DNA from 4 places in the Paeniclostridium hominis genome. Region 1 is predicted to be linked to each of the others. Evidence: riboswitches for the same ligand, from Rfam matches in the RefSeq annotation. Region 1 holds a riboswitch; each other region holds the start of a gene.
The links. Region 1 has a riboswitch for cyclic di-GMP ahead of H8891_RS12970 (MSCRAMM family protein). Riboswitches for the same ligand answer to the same signal wherever they lie in the genome.
Positions count from the first base shown of each region.

Region 2: another riboswitch for cyclic di-GMP. It lies ahead of H8891_RS14060 (NPCBM/NEW2 domain-containing protein); the one in region 1 lies ahead of H8891_RS12970 (MSCRAMM family protein).
Region 3: another riboswitch for cyclic di-GMP. It lies ahead of H8891_RS01805 (flagellar basal body protein); the one in region 1 lies ahead of H8891_RS12970 (MSCRAMM family protein).
Region 4: another riboswitch for cyclic di-GMP. It lies ahead of H8891_RS04075 (hypothetical protein); the one in region 1 lies ahead of H8891_RS12970 (MSCRAMM family protein).

Region 1 covers NZ_JACRWD010000007.1:73,490-77,159, reverse strand. Annotated here, with positions in the region: gene H8891_RS12970 (MSCRAMM family protein) at 1-1,746, opposite strand, end outside; cyclic di-GMP riboswitch class II at 1,792-1,875, opposite strand; cyclic di-GMP riboswitch class II at 1,909-1,992, opposite strand; cyclic di-GMP riboswitch class II at 2,026-2,109, opposite strand; cyclic di-GMP riboswitch class II at 2,143-2,225, opposite strand; gene H8891_RS12965 (DEAD/DEAH box helicase) at 2,299-3,670, opposite strand, start outside.
Region 2 covers NZ_JACRWD010000010.1:28,709-32,378, reverse strand. Annotated here, with positions in the region: gene H8891_RS14060 (NPCBM/NEW2 domain-containing protein) at 1-1,248, opposite strand, end outside; cyclic di-GMP riboswitch class I at 1,464-1,550, opposite strand; gene H8891_RS14055 (glycosyltransferase family 2 protein) at 1,905-2,786, shown strand; gene H8891_RS14050 (Cof-type HAD-IIB family hydrolase) at 2,789-3,547, shown strand.
Region 3 covers NZ_JACRWD010000001.1:368,823-372,492, reverse strand. Annotated here, with positions in the region: gene fliF (flagellar basal-body MS-ring/collar protein FliF) at 1-138, opposite strand, end outside; gene fliE (flagellar hook-basal body complex protein FliE) at 162-473, opposite strand; gene flgC (flagellar basal body rod protein FlgC) at 488-892, opposite strand; gene H8891_RS01805 (flagellar basal body protein) at 897-1,223, opposite strand; cyclic di-GMP riboswitch class I at 1,595-1,681, opposite strand; gene H8891_RS01800 (class I SAM-dependent methyltransferase) at 1,945-2,571, opposite strand; gene H8891_RS01795 (LicD family protein) at 2,605-3,465, opposite strand; gene H8891_RS01790 (phosphocholine cytidylyltransferase family protein) at 3,488-3,670, opposite strand, start outside.
Region 4 covers NZ_JACRWD010000001.1:852,932-856,601, reverse strand. Annotated here, with positions in the region: gene H8891_RS04085 (GNAT family N-acetyltransferase) at 148-651, opposite strand; gene H8891_RS04080 (hypothetical protein) at 1,066-1,377, opposite strand; gene H8891_RS04075 (hypothetical protein) at 1,628-1,864, opposite strand; cyclic di-GMP riboswitch class I at 2,092-2,178, opposite strand; gene H8891_RS04070 (hypothetical protein) at 2,328-2,903, shown strand; gene H8891_RS04065 (GNAT family N-acetyltransferase) at 3,078-3,590, opposite strand.

The DNA.
Region 1 (3,670 bases):
TACTATCCCTTGAGAATTTGTAGTTTTTGTATCTACTACTTTTCCATTTTGCACTAAGTTAAATGTTGCACCTTCTAAAACTTTTCCATCTTCATTAGTTTTGTTTATTACAACTTTTCCTGGCATTGCCATAAGTTCATCCTCTGCAACAACTTTAACTATTTTACTATTTTCTGTAACCTTAAATGCTATAGTTGTACTATCAAGTTTATAACCTTTAGGTGCTACCTTTTCAACTAATTTATAATTGCCATAAGGTAGCTCTAACTCTACAGGACTATTTGATGAAGTAGTTATATCTTTAACAGTTTGTCCATAAATATCCTTTACTAGATTACCATTTGAATCAGTAAGTGAGTAAACTGCACCTGATAACATTTTTTGAGTCTTGTCACCTTTTTCAATTTTTATTATTTCAACTTTTGGACTCTTTATAGTTACAACTTCATCAGTTGGATTTCCATTTACATAAGCAGTATTTGAAACTGCTTCTCCTGTTCCAACTTCTTTCATATTAGCTTGAATAGTAATATATGCATCGTCTCCTGGATTTATATCCGACTTATCATTAACTGCATTTAATTCTTTTGTTTGATCATTATACGTAACCGTAAACTGACCTGTTTGATCTATTTTAATATCAGTCAGCCTCGAATCTAATTTATCTTTTACATGCATTGTATTCTTTAAAAAGTGTCCTGCTGAATCAAATGCTATTTTATATTCTATGTTTTGATCCTTTTCATCATTAGTTATATTAGTTTTATTTACAGTTTTATAGACATTTATAGCCCCTGCTCCTGCTGCTAACTTAACTGTAGCACTAGAATCATTATTTTTCCCATTATATGTTAATTTTGCTTTATTTACATATCTAATGTCTTTTGGAGGATTTGGTAATATCAAAGTATTGTAATTAACTGAATAGCTATCATTATATATATCACCAAGATCTATTTTTAGAGAATCTTTTTCAGCTGTAAGTTTTCCAGACTTTAAAAGCTCATTAGTTACATCCCTATCCACTCCACTTTCATAGTCATGCTGAATTATACTTATACTATTTTTATCTAAAACCATTCCCTCTGGAATTTGGTCCTCAAAGTAAGCATCCCCCATTTGTCCATTTTGATCTCTATTTATTTCTACATAGTATCTAACTGGTTTATTTATATCTGTTATAAGCCCTTCTCCCTTAGAATCTAGTGGTAAATATGAACCTTTATACATAAGTGGATTTGATCCTCCACCTGTTGATTCTTCTCTACCTTCACCTGTTAATGTAACAGTTTCTGTATCTCCATTAGTGTTTATAACAATAGGGTATTCTCCATCTTTAATATTTTTATCACCAACCATTGTTACACTTAAATATCCCTCTAATGCATTTTTTATATTATCATTAAATATCAACTTTAATACTCCAGTATTAGGGTTATATTCTTGCCCTGAAAAATGCTTGTCTGAACATACTGGGTTAACATCTCTAAAGATCTTAGGCAGTGTTATAGTAATGCTATCTCCTGGCGTAATTTTGCTTGGATCTTTAATTTTATAATCAATTCTGAAAGTTTTAATCATACCTTCTCTTACAGTATAATCATCAAATGTTGCACTTGTTATTTCAACTGAAGGACTATTAGATACATCTTCAGCATATACCATTATCCCTGATGAAATAAGATTTAAAATCATACTAAACACAAATACTAAACTTAATATTACCTTATTCTTTCCCTGTCTCAAATGATCACCTCTTTTTTTCAATAAAAAAAGCTATACTTACATGTTTGTAAATATAGCCGGTTGCATCACTAACTCCATATATCCCAGATGCCCATATACAGAATATACTTCTTCGTTTCTTGTTTATTAAATTTTAGAACAAAAAAGGCTATACCTACAGTTTGTAAATATAGCCGGTTGCATCACTAACTCCATATATCCCAGATGCCCACATACAGAATATACTTCTTCGTTTCTTGTTTATTAAATTTTAGAACAAAAAAGGCTATACCTACAGTTTGTAAATATAGCCGGTTGCATCACTAACTCCATATATCCCAGATGCCCACATACAGAATATACTTCTTCGTTTCTTGTTTATTAAATTTTAGAACAAAAAAGGCTATACCTACAGTTTGTAAATATAGCCGGTTGCATCACTAACTCCATATATCCCAGATGCCCACATACAGAATATACTTCTTCGTTTCTTATTTATTAAGTTTTTACCAAATTAGTTTATCAAATTTCGACACCATTTTCAATATTCTTTTTAAGAATATAATTATAAATCTAACAATTAGAATTATCTCTTCTTACTTTAACTAATTTTTTCTTTATACTTATTTCCTTATATTTTTTTAAAAACATTTCACCTTTATGATTTAATAAGTCAACATAAGAGCATAAGTCACAAACTTCTATAACACCTATATCTTCATTATTTATACCTTCAATATTACTAAAAGTCCCAACAATATCTAAAACTCTAATTTTCTTCTTTTTTCCTGCATTTAAATATATTCTAGTTACCTCACTATGAACTTTTTTATCTTTCTTTTTTATCCTTTTATTATTTAATAATATACTTGAAGCTTTCTCGAACTTAATTTTTCCTTTTTTTATATCTTCACTACTTAATTCATTAATAGTATTTATTTCATGGCCAATATATTTTATTATCTCAGCTATATATTTTTCGTCTTTTTCATTAGCCATGGTTATAGCTTTTCCATATTTATCTGTTCTTCCTGTTCTTCCTATTCTATGTATATAATTTTCTTTATCCATAGGAACATCATAATTTATAACTAAAGATACATCATCTATATGTATTCCTCTACTTGCTACATCTGTACTAATTAAAATATTATATTTACCTTCTTTAAAGTCCTTGATTACAAATATACGCTTTTCTTGAGACATATCTCCATGGAGTTGTTCAACTAAAAACTTATCTTTTTTCATCTTGTTGTATAATTTAGTTACTCTATCTTTAGTATTTAAAAACACTATGGTAGTTTTTGGATTATAATAATATATTAGATCTTTTAAGGTATTATATTTTTCATCTTCTTTTAAAGAAACTAAATTTTCTTCTATTTGTCTTTTGTCTAGATTTTCATCATTTTCAATTTCTATCATACTAGGATTTATCATATATTTATTATATATATAAGATATATCTTTATCTATAGTTGCTGAAAATAAGCCTATAACAGTCTCTTTAGGTATATTATTAAATATAAACTCCATATCTTCTATAAATCCTTTGTTAAGCATTTTATCAGCTTCATCTATTATAAAATAATTTATATTGTCTAAGTTTATACTACCTCTATTTATATGATCTATTACTCTTCCAGGTGTAGCAACTACTACATGAACTCTTTGTTTTAATTCATTTATTTGATCTTTTATAGGTTGTTTTCCAAATATTGCACTACACCTAATTTTTTTTAATCTTCCTATATTAGATATTTCTTCTTTTACTTGTATAGCTAATTCTCTTGTTGGTACAACTATTAATGCTTGTAGATTACTGTTGTTAACATCTATTTTTTCACATATCGGTATTCCAAAACTTGCAGTTTTCCCACTACCAGTTTTTGATTTAACAACTATATTTTCTTTATTTAAAAGTCTTGGAATTGATTCACATTGA
Region 2 (3,670 bases), on a different contig from region 1:
CATATGACACTCTTTAAATACAAACTTCAATCTCTTAAAACTTGTAGGGTTAAATTTAAATTGCATAAAGTCAGTGGTAACCTTTGCAGTACCGCTAGATACTAATTTAAATGTATCTCCCTTAGTAGTATCAGAAGCATATATTTCGTACTTAGTTGGGAATCCCTTTTGGTTTCCACTTCTAGGCAATAATGCTATTCTATCTAACTCTTGCACTTCATCAAAAGTAAATGTTACTTCGTTAGTGAAGTCATTTCCATTACTTCTGTTTGTTTCCCAATGTGTATTAGGATTATTATCATACATATATTCTATTTTAGTTGAAGGGTACATTCCACCGTTAACTTCTGTATTTGCTATATGCTCATTACCTAATTTAAACTTTTCATCATAAGCTTGTTGGTTAGGGGTTCCATACCCTAACAATTTAGATACTTTAGTTTCACTAAAGTTTACTTCTTTATTTTCTAAAACAAGTCTTGCATTATCTATATACTCTTTAAAGCTTTCGCGGAATGGATGACTTTCAGTTTCTTTCTCTAAAGCGTTTAATGCTTCAGTAGTTGCAAACTCTTTACTTACCTCATTCATATTTGCATTAGTAAATAATCTTTCCATCTTGTCTAGAGTTTTATCTTCTTTGTAGAACCAAAACTCTGCGGCACTTGCCCACTCGTTATGCGCTTCTACGAATTTGAATTTAACTCTCTTTGCACGTACAGTGTCAAATTTAAATTCTACCATTCCACCTGTTGCTTTACTTCCTTCTACTTTTCCTGCTAGTTTAAAGTCTTCCCCTGTCTCACTTTCTGAAACGTATATCTCTGCACTAGTAGGGTATCCCTTACCTTTAGCCCCATCTTGTCTTGTAGCGTAAGCTAATCTGTTTATCTCGGCTATGTCTTTAAATTCCACAGTCACTTCATTTTTAAATGTTTCATCATTTTTAGTGAATGTCTCCCAATGTGTTTCAAGTTTCCCATCTATAGCATTTTCTATTTTAGTTCCTGGATAACTCCTTCCATTGTTTGATATAGATTGTACCCCAACTCTATACAATTCATTGTACTTAGCAAAATTAGGATTGTTCTTAATTTTGAAATCAGTAACAGTCATGTTTTTAGATACTTGTTTCTCTATTGCTACTGCTTTCTTTTTTACTACTTCATTAGCGTATACATTTATTGCCGGTGAAACGTTTGTAGCTATTATAGACATGGCCAATACTGCTGATATTTTTTTCCTCATAATATCCTCCCTCTGATATGCATATGAATTTACAATAACTAAACATTTTACCCCAAATTTTAAAATATAGTCTTGTTATAGAGTTATGGTTATTTTATATGAAATAAAAAAACTACCCTGTGTCTAAAGGGTAGTTGCTATCTAAAGTAAACATTATAAAATAATCTTACGATTACATCATAAAATAACTCTATAAAAACAAAGAATATTAATTCTTCGGCAACTGGCTGGCATAGTCTAATTTGACCTTAGCCCCTTTAGCTTTGCGTCTCTAGATTTCCCTAGATTTGCTAATATGTAATTTTTAGTCATCTATAATTAATTATACATAATTTTTTACAATATAAAATAGTTTTTTGAAAATTTTGATTAATTTCTGAAAAATTTTTAAAAATTGATTTTAAATTATATAAATTAGGTAAATCATTTTTAGAAAAATCAATACAACCAGTTTCGTTATTACAGTTTTTTATCTAAATGATTTACCAAATCTAAGTTTTAAGACTTGTTATTAATTTAAGAGATATCAGAAATTGTCGTAATTTTTAGAATAAAAAATATATTTTTGTTAATATATGGGTGATATAATTGTAAAAACAAAACTTTAATAATATATAAAGTGTAAGAATGCACGCACTATTAGGGGGATAGAGACAATGAGTTTAGTAAGCATAATTATTCCAGTTTATAATTCTGAAAAATGGCTAGACAGATGTATTGAAAGTTTAGTAACACAAACGTATAAAAATATAGAATTAATTTTTGTTGATGATGAATCTACAGATAAATCAATAGAAATTATAAAAAACTATCAAAAAAAATTTGATTTTATACGTCTTGTTAGTATTAATCATGCTGGTCAAAGTGTAGCTAGAAATTATGGAGTTAAGATTGCCAATGGAGAATATGTATGTTTTGTTGATAGTGATGACTATGTAACTAAAGATTATTGCAAATTGTTAGTTACATCAATGAAAACTACTAATGCAGATATTGTAGTTGGTGGAATGTCAATATTTTATAATAATATTTACCAAAATACTTTAATATCTAAGACTAATTATACTTGTAATAGAAATGAATATATAGGTAAAATATTAACTTTAAAAGATGGAGCTCATATTATTGTTAATAAACTATTCAAAAGAGAATTATTGATAAATAATAAGATTGAATTTATTGCTTGTTATCAATATGAAGATATGGTGTACGCTTTTGAAACTGCACTATATTCAGATTTAATTTGCTTCATTAATAAACCAATTTATAATTATATGAGAAGAGATAATTCTTCATTCACATCAGTAGACAGTAAACAAGTTACAGATTATATATTTGCAATAGAAAAAGTGAAAAATCTTCTAATACAACACAATGAATATAATCAAGTAAAAAGTGATTTTTATCAATATCTGTTATTGAATAATTCACATTTAGTATCTTTGTTTCTCCAAGATAAAAATGCAACATTGCCATTTTACAAAAAGTGGATGCAAGAGTTACAAAATATGATAACTGAAGTAGAAAAAGAGGTATAAGCATGAAAATATTAATTAGTGATATTGATGGAACATTGTATTTTGAAGATAAAAAGGATAAGATAATGCCTAGTGATTTAGAAAGTATTAAAAAACTTCAGAGTAATGGACATCTTTTTGGAGTTTGCACAGGAAGATCATATTCTGGGGTAAAACTTGCTATTGAGAATTTTGATATAAATCTAGACTTTATGATTCTTGCTAGTGGGGCTATTATACTAAATAATGAAGAAAATATAGTTAAAAAGCTAACTATGGAAAGAAATATTGTTGAACAAATATATAATTGTATATCATCTAATAATTGTGAAATTCAATTTACAACTGATAAATACTTTTATTTTAAAGGTCCAACAGAATATACATCTAGTAATGCTGTTAGATTTAATGATTTTTATGAAATTCCTGAAGAAGAATTTACTACATTCGCACTTGGTTTTAATGATTGTAAAGAACTAGAAAATGTAAAAAATTTACTAAATGATAATTTCGGAGATTACATTTCTACTCATCGAAATAAAAATAGCCTAGATATTTCTAGAAAAGAGTGCAGTAAGGGAGTTGCAATAGCTGAATTAAGAGAGTTTTTCAATGTTGATGAAAATGACATACATGTTATTGGAGATTCTTACAACGATATCTCTATGTTCCAAAGCACCACTAATAGTTATACTTTTTTTAACTCTCCAACAATTGTAAAAGATAATGCAAAATATCTAGTCAATTCTATTTCTGAATGTATAAATATTATTTTAGATTAGAGAGTATTTAATGTCAGTTAAAGAATTAATTTTTATAGTGTTTTTCATTAAGTTTTACATTAATTTATATCAAAAATATTATGAAATTAATTAAAATACTTGGTTTAAAATGATATAAATTAA
Region 3 (3,670 bases), on a different contig from region 1:
CCCAAATACTATTGCTAGAATTAAAGATATAATTGCAACTACTATTGCTATTTTTTTCTTTTTAGATAAGGTACCAAACTGTTCTTTTTTAACCAACACAAAATCTTTTATTTTTTGTGGCAATTCCTTTATATTCATCTAAAATTCTCCTTGCTATAAAGTTATAATTGAACTCTATTTAGCTCTTGATAAGCTTCATATACCTTATTTCTAACTTCAATCATTAACTGCATTGACATCTGAGCTTCTTGAGCAGATATCATTACATCATGCATAGAAACGTCGCCTCCTTTTAAAAGGCTCTCAACTTTCTTATTTGCATCTACCTGCTTGTCATTAACTTTATCTAGTGCATCTTTTATTACATTAGAAAAGTTACTTTCTTTTTCTACACTTTTACTTTTTGTAGTTTTTAACAAATCATTATTTGTTAAGATGTTGTTTACTCCGCTTATAGCTCCTATTCCAGTCATAAATCCACTCCTTTTTATCTGCCTATTTCTAAAGCCTTAGATATCATATTTTTTTGTGCATTTAATGTATCTATATTAGACTCGTAAGCTCTTGAAGCAGTCATTAAATCTGCCATTTCTACTAATATATCTACATTAGGATATTCTACATAGCCTTGTTTATCTGCGTCAGGATGATTTGGTTCATATAGTTTTCTAAGTGGCGCCTTATCTTTTTCTATAGAAACTGCCTTTACACCAAGCATACCTAACTTTTTATCATAATTTTCCTCAAATACAGGAACCTTACGTCTATAAGCTCCACCTTCTTTAGTTCTCGTAGTCTTCATATTAGCAATATTTGATGAAACTATATCCATCCTTAAACGTTCTGCTGATAAAGCACTTTGGCTAATTCTCATTCCTCCAAAAATACTCATCTAATTACCTCCCTGTTATAACACTTCTAGCCATTCCTAATTTTATATTAGTTAAAGTTATAAGTGCATTGTATTCAAGAGTTGTAGCTGCTTGGTTAACTTTCTCATTTTCTAAATCAACATTGTTACCATCTACTCTCATCTTTGAGTTTTCATCTGTTTTGACTTCTATTTTAGGTTTTTTATTTATAGAGTCTTTCAATGTTTCTTCAAAGTTTACATACTTTCTCTTATAATTTGGAGTATTAATATTTGCAATATTGTTAGCAATAACTCTACTTCTAAGTTCTGTTGCATCTAACCCCATCTTGATTAAACTATATGTTTCCATTATTACCTCCTTTTTCAAATAAAAAAAACTACTCTTAAAGAGTAGTTTGATCACTTTTATAATATATCAATGATTTCTAATCGTATTATATAAATTAAAATTAAAATCAGAAAATAAAATATACCTACTTAATGTCTAAGTCAAAATCAAATAAATATTTTTCAGCTTTAATATATCTAATAAATTACGATTCAATATTTAATATTTAAATGTTTTTTGTATACTTGTAAACCCATTTTAAGGTATATTAAAAATTTCAATAAATGTTTATGTACATTTGCAGATGTCTCCTGATTTTATTTGTAAATTATATAATTATCCATAATTCACGATCTTCATTATATCAATGATAACAAAAAGTTTATTAACCCTTTGGCAGCTGGCTGGCGTAGTTTAGATAAACATTAGCCCCTATAGTTTTGCGTCACTAGATTTCTCTAGATTTGCCTTTGAATATCATCATTCGACTTATATATCTATTTTATACCATTATTCGACTTTATTCAAGCATTTACTTTAATTTCTACGTCTTCCATTTAATACTAATATAAAATATAATTTTAAAAAAAGACCAATTCCCATTGATTTAACAATATTTTTACCTTTTTTTACCATTTTTTTAATTATTTATTATATTTTATATTTTAAGTGATATATTACATTTAATTTATGTACTTTTTTTATTTATTTGTACTTTTAATCCTTTAATTTTACATTTAAATTAACAATCTTTTTTAGCAATTATTCTAATTACTACTGGATTTAAATCTTTATAAATAGCCCAGTTACTACTTTCTTTTGCTGAAATAATTTTAAATCCTTCTTCTTTTAATGTCTGGACTAATTCATCTATAATAATAAATCGTCTATAGTGTTCATTATAAATATATGCATTTCGACCTACATTTTTTCCCAATCCATATAATTCATCTTTTACACTACGAACCTCTATAAAAAACATTCCCCCACTTTTTAAAGAATTATAAACTCGTTTAACAAGTATTGTTTCTTCTTCTTCTGTAATTGAGTGTATCGTAAATCTACTATACGCATAATCAAATTTATTTTGATCAAGTAAGTTTGAATTAACAAAATCATCACATATAAATTTAAGATTATCTTGTTTGTTACTATCATTTAATTTTAATATTACTGCTTCAGATTGATCAATTGCAGTAATATTTATATTATATCTTGAAAAAAATTTAGCATCCCTACCATTTCCGCATCCTAATTCAACTAATGATTTGTCCGTTTCTAAAAACTCAATAATATCGTTGGCAAATTTAGATGCTTCCTTCGGGGCTATATCTTTATTATAAAAATCATTCCAATATTTATTATCCATTAGCTTTTTTCCTTTCAGCAATATATTTTAAAGTTATCTCTCTAATTTCACTTCTGTTCCATCTAAAAACTTAATATACGATGCAGGTGATGTACTACCTCTTTTATCTTCAGGAGGCAATTTCATGTAGTCTCCATAAGTTACAGTTAAAATTTCATCATATGCTTCTGGTACAAAAAATTCATATCCTTCAAATTCCATTGTAATTGACTTTTTATACCACTCTTTTTTAAGTACTTGTCTTTCATTTCTTAAATAATCTAAGTTATAATATGCAAAAAGATCAGTTTCTTTATTTTGATAGAATTTTGCAAAAAATTCAAATACACGTATAGTTAATTTACGTGGAATAAAGCATAATAATTTAAAAAATAACCTACTATAAAAATGTTCTTTAACTACACATCCTACAGGAGCCCAAAATATTTTTCTACACATCTTACATATAACCTCAAAATAATACTGTGTAAATTTGTTATCTGAAATATTATCTAATGGGAAAATATCCATAAATATTCCTGAATCTTGTTTTAAATGTTCTTGTCCAACTCTCATATAAGTAGTGTTTTTTAATCTTAATTTCCCATAAACCCAGTTATAATGCTTATCAGTTTCTTGATTTTGAAAGAAAAATTTACTTTTATCTAATTCTTCTTTACAAACTTCACAAAACCTTTCATACTCGCTTCTAGACATTTGAACATCTATATCATCATCCCATGGTATAAAGCCTTTATGTCTAACTGCACCAAGTAAAGTACCATCAGATAAGTAATATTTTATATTATGCTTTCTACATATCCTGTCAAACTCTTTTAATAATAGCAATAAATTACTATGTAATTTTTCCAATTCTTCTTTATTTAATTTCAAACATTCATTTTTTTTACTCATAATTTCTCTCCCAATTTAAATGTCAACTAATATTATATAGTTCTTTCTTATCATTTTTACTAATATAGTTTAATATTCTTTCATAGTCATCAAAATAATCAATTTCCGACCAAAATTTTCCATTAACATCTATAGTATCAATTGCTCTATCTTCTATTAAAGAATATAAAATATTCTCCCACCATAATTGATGTTGTTGACTACT
Region 4 (3,670 bases), on a different contig from region 1:
CTTTAGGCTTTACAGTGAAAGAAGATGCTATAAACATAAAACTCCCACTATATCTTGTTCATTAGCTTCTCTCCCATATAATTAATGCCCTTAAAATCCAAATAAATGAATTCTAAGAGCTTTTTAACAGATATTTTAAAATAAAATTTATTGTTCATTTTCTAATATTGACATTACTATCAATGATTCATAATTTCCCTTATAAAGAATACACTCCCTAAGAATTCCTTCTTCTTTGAAACCTTGAGATTTATAAACATTTTGAGCTCTTTTGTTTTTATATCTTACATCTAACCATAATCTATGTGCTCTTAATTCATTAAATGAATATTCTTTAATTAATCTTAACGTCTCTTTTCCAAAACCTTTGCCCTTATCACAAATGACAAATCTTTTAAATTCAATGTTATGGTTAGGATTGTCTAAGCCAGCCATGATTATGTAACCTATAGGTTTTCCTTTTTTACTATCTTCAATTATCAGATGTAATATATCAGAATTCGAAAGTGATTCTAAATGTTGAGTTTTAGACCAATTCCCTATATACTGAGCATTTTCAGATTCATTTTCTGCACCAATTACAAACTCTAAATCGTCATATTGTGTTAATCTCAACTTAATTAAATCAGATTCTTTAATAACTTTTTTCATAAATTCCCCCCTTATATGAAATAGTAATCTATAAACTATAAAAAATCTAATAAATTTTAATTTTAATTTAACAATCCTTAAATTTTTGGTTTATGAGTTAGTTAAATTTCTCAATAAACTCTTTATATGCTTTATACCATTGAAATTTCGAGTATAAAATTACTACAAAACTTCCAAGTGATAGCGTCATATGAAAATAATCTTTTTTAATAAGTAAAAAAACAATACAAATTAAAAATATTATAATTACAACATTTGATAATAAAAATAATCGTTTAAATGATCTAGTTATTTTCTTCAAGTAATCACCCTCTAACTAAAACAATCATGAGTAATTTTTAACACCATGTTATCATATTTGATATTTTCTAAATTTAGATATTTTATTTACCAAGTTTACGTATAATACTTATTTTATATACCCGAGTTATATGCAATAACATATAGCATAGCAAGTGTTATATACATGGTTGCTAATAAACAATAATGAACTACCATATTTATTTTTTTATTTTTTATCCAATATACGCCTGATAAAAAGCAATATATTAAAAATACACCTGCTACAATTATAGGGATATTATATGGGTAATCATAAACTGTTACCGTTGTAGAAAGCTTATATAAATTGTGTTCAAGAATCCAATCGGGTATTTCTACAAAAGATATACCTACAAATCCTACTATAATCCAATCTATCATCTTCCAGTCCTTATACTTACTCATTTGTAAATTCACTCCATTCAAGTTAGTTTATAATCTATATAAATATTTTAGTAGTACTACCATTGGTTAAGTAATAATGTCTATCTGCATATCTAACCACTTGTCATTTGATTTTTAAGATTAGTTAGTAATTATACAAAATTAAATACAAAAAAAGTTGAAAATGGATTAAGATGTGTTTATTTTGGAGTAAAATATAAAATGTTAAATACTATGATTAATTTGGTAAAAATAAAAAATAAGGCTTAATTTAAGCCTTATTCTTTATTTTTATATAGTACTTCTTTATCCATATGTATATATATGGGATTATAAAAACAATATATGGAATTAAAGTTTCTAATGGTGTTAACTTATCTTTTATAATAAAAAATACTCCTGAAAATATTAATAATATACTAATCATACAAACTATGTTGTTTTGGGTTTTTATATAGTCTTCCATTGAAGTTATATTAAACATTTTAGAAATGTAATTCGGTTTCATATTATTTAATAATAAATATTTAATTATATGAAAAATACCAAATGTAATAAGAAATATTCCATAAGTTTTATATGTGAACATATTCTCATCTACTTCCTACTTATAATGTTTCCATATTATTCACAGGATTCACTGTATTTATAGTAGGCTTTATAACAGATACTCCAACTAATGCTATAGCTATACTTCTACTTACGTTTTTCTTTAAATCCATAAAATAGTCCCCCTTTGGTAACTGACTAGTAATTATAGTCTCATACTTAGCCCCTATAGTTTGCCGTCCTTTAATTTATTAAAGTTTGGATTTTTCAAATTGTTAATTAAATTATATTAGGAAAACATTTACATAAAAAGCCTTTAATTTACAGAATTTTTATGTTATTCTAAAAATAACAACATCATTTTAAATTTTACTTTATGGACTAGTTATATAAAAGACAGAATATTATAAAGGAGGAAAAAAATGTTACAATTTAATTTAATGATAATAACATTACTTATATGTAGTGTAATTTTATTAAGTGGAGTAAAAATAATGTTTAACCCTAGATATGCTCAAGTAATAATGTTTATATTTATAACATATAGTCCATTTTCAGATTTAATAGAAGGATATAAACTAGGATACACAGGTATTAGTAGCATAATAATATTTAGTATAGTATTTTTATTAATATTTATTTGGGGATATAGAAAAAATAAACACATATACTCAATACATAATGTTAAAAAAACGGATGTAATAAATATTATTGAGGAATATTTAAAGATAAAAAATATAAAATATGAAGTAAGAGAAGATGAAATATATTTACCAGAGTTTTATAAAACTATATTTATTGATAGTTTAATGAGTATAAGTTTAGATTTTAAAGATATAAAGGATATTGATTTTTACAATGATTTAGTAAAGAAAATTAAATCTGGAATTAAAGAATTAAAACTAAGATATTTTCCCATAGAAGGTATGTTTTATTTAATTTTTACTGGAATTTTGTATTGGATTAAAACTGATTTTTTAGTTAATTTTTTAAAATAATATATTTACTATCTAAACTGTACAAAAAACACCACCTAAAACTAAAAATTGAAGCCCTATCAAAGGGCTTCAAAGACACTTACATAACAAACTAAACTTGTAATGCAAAACGGCAAAGGGTAAAGTTGAAGTTTATATAGCAATCTACCAAAATTACAGATTGCAATCAGAAATCTAGTCACTTAATTTTAGTTCATAAACATATACTATATGCTCTTTTTCTCCAAATTTAATATTTGACTCTTTCACTTTGTTATATCCTAGTGATTTCCAGAATTTATGAGCTAAAATATTTTCTTCAAGAACACCAATACTAAAATAATCTACCCCTATACTTAAAGCATATTTTTTTAAATCATTATGAACTAGACTACCTAACTTGTTTCCCCTTTTATTCGGTGCTAGTAATAATAAACCAATTGACCATGTATTAATCTTAGGATAGTTTTTAAATATATCAATTAATCCGATAAGTTCACTTGATTCATAAATTCCTAAAGTTAAAGAATCTTCAATTGTTTTCTTATCTGTATAAGTAAATAGATCTTTTATATCTTGTTCATTAGCTTCTCTACCGCTACAAATTATATGATAATCTGAACATAAATTATATAACTTTTCTATTTGGGCACTTTGTTCTAAAGATATTTGTTTAATAATATATTTATTATCTAAATTTATTATCATTTAAATTCCCCTCTCTCCCATATAATTAATGCCCTTAAAATCCAAACAAATGAATTCTAAGAGCTTTTTTAACAGATATT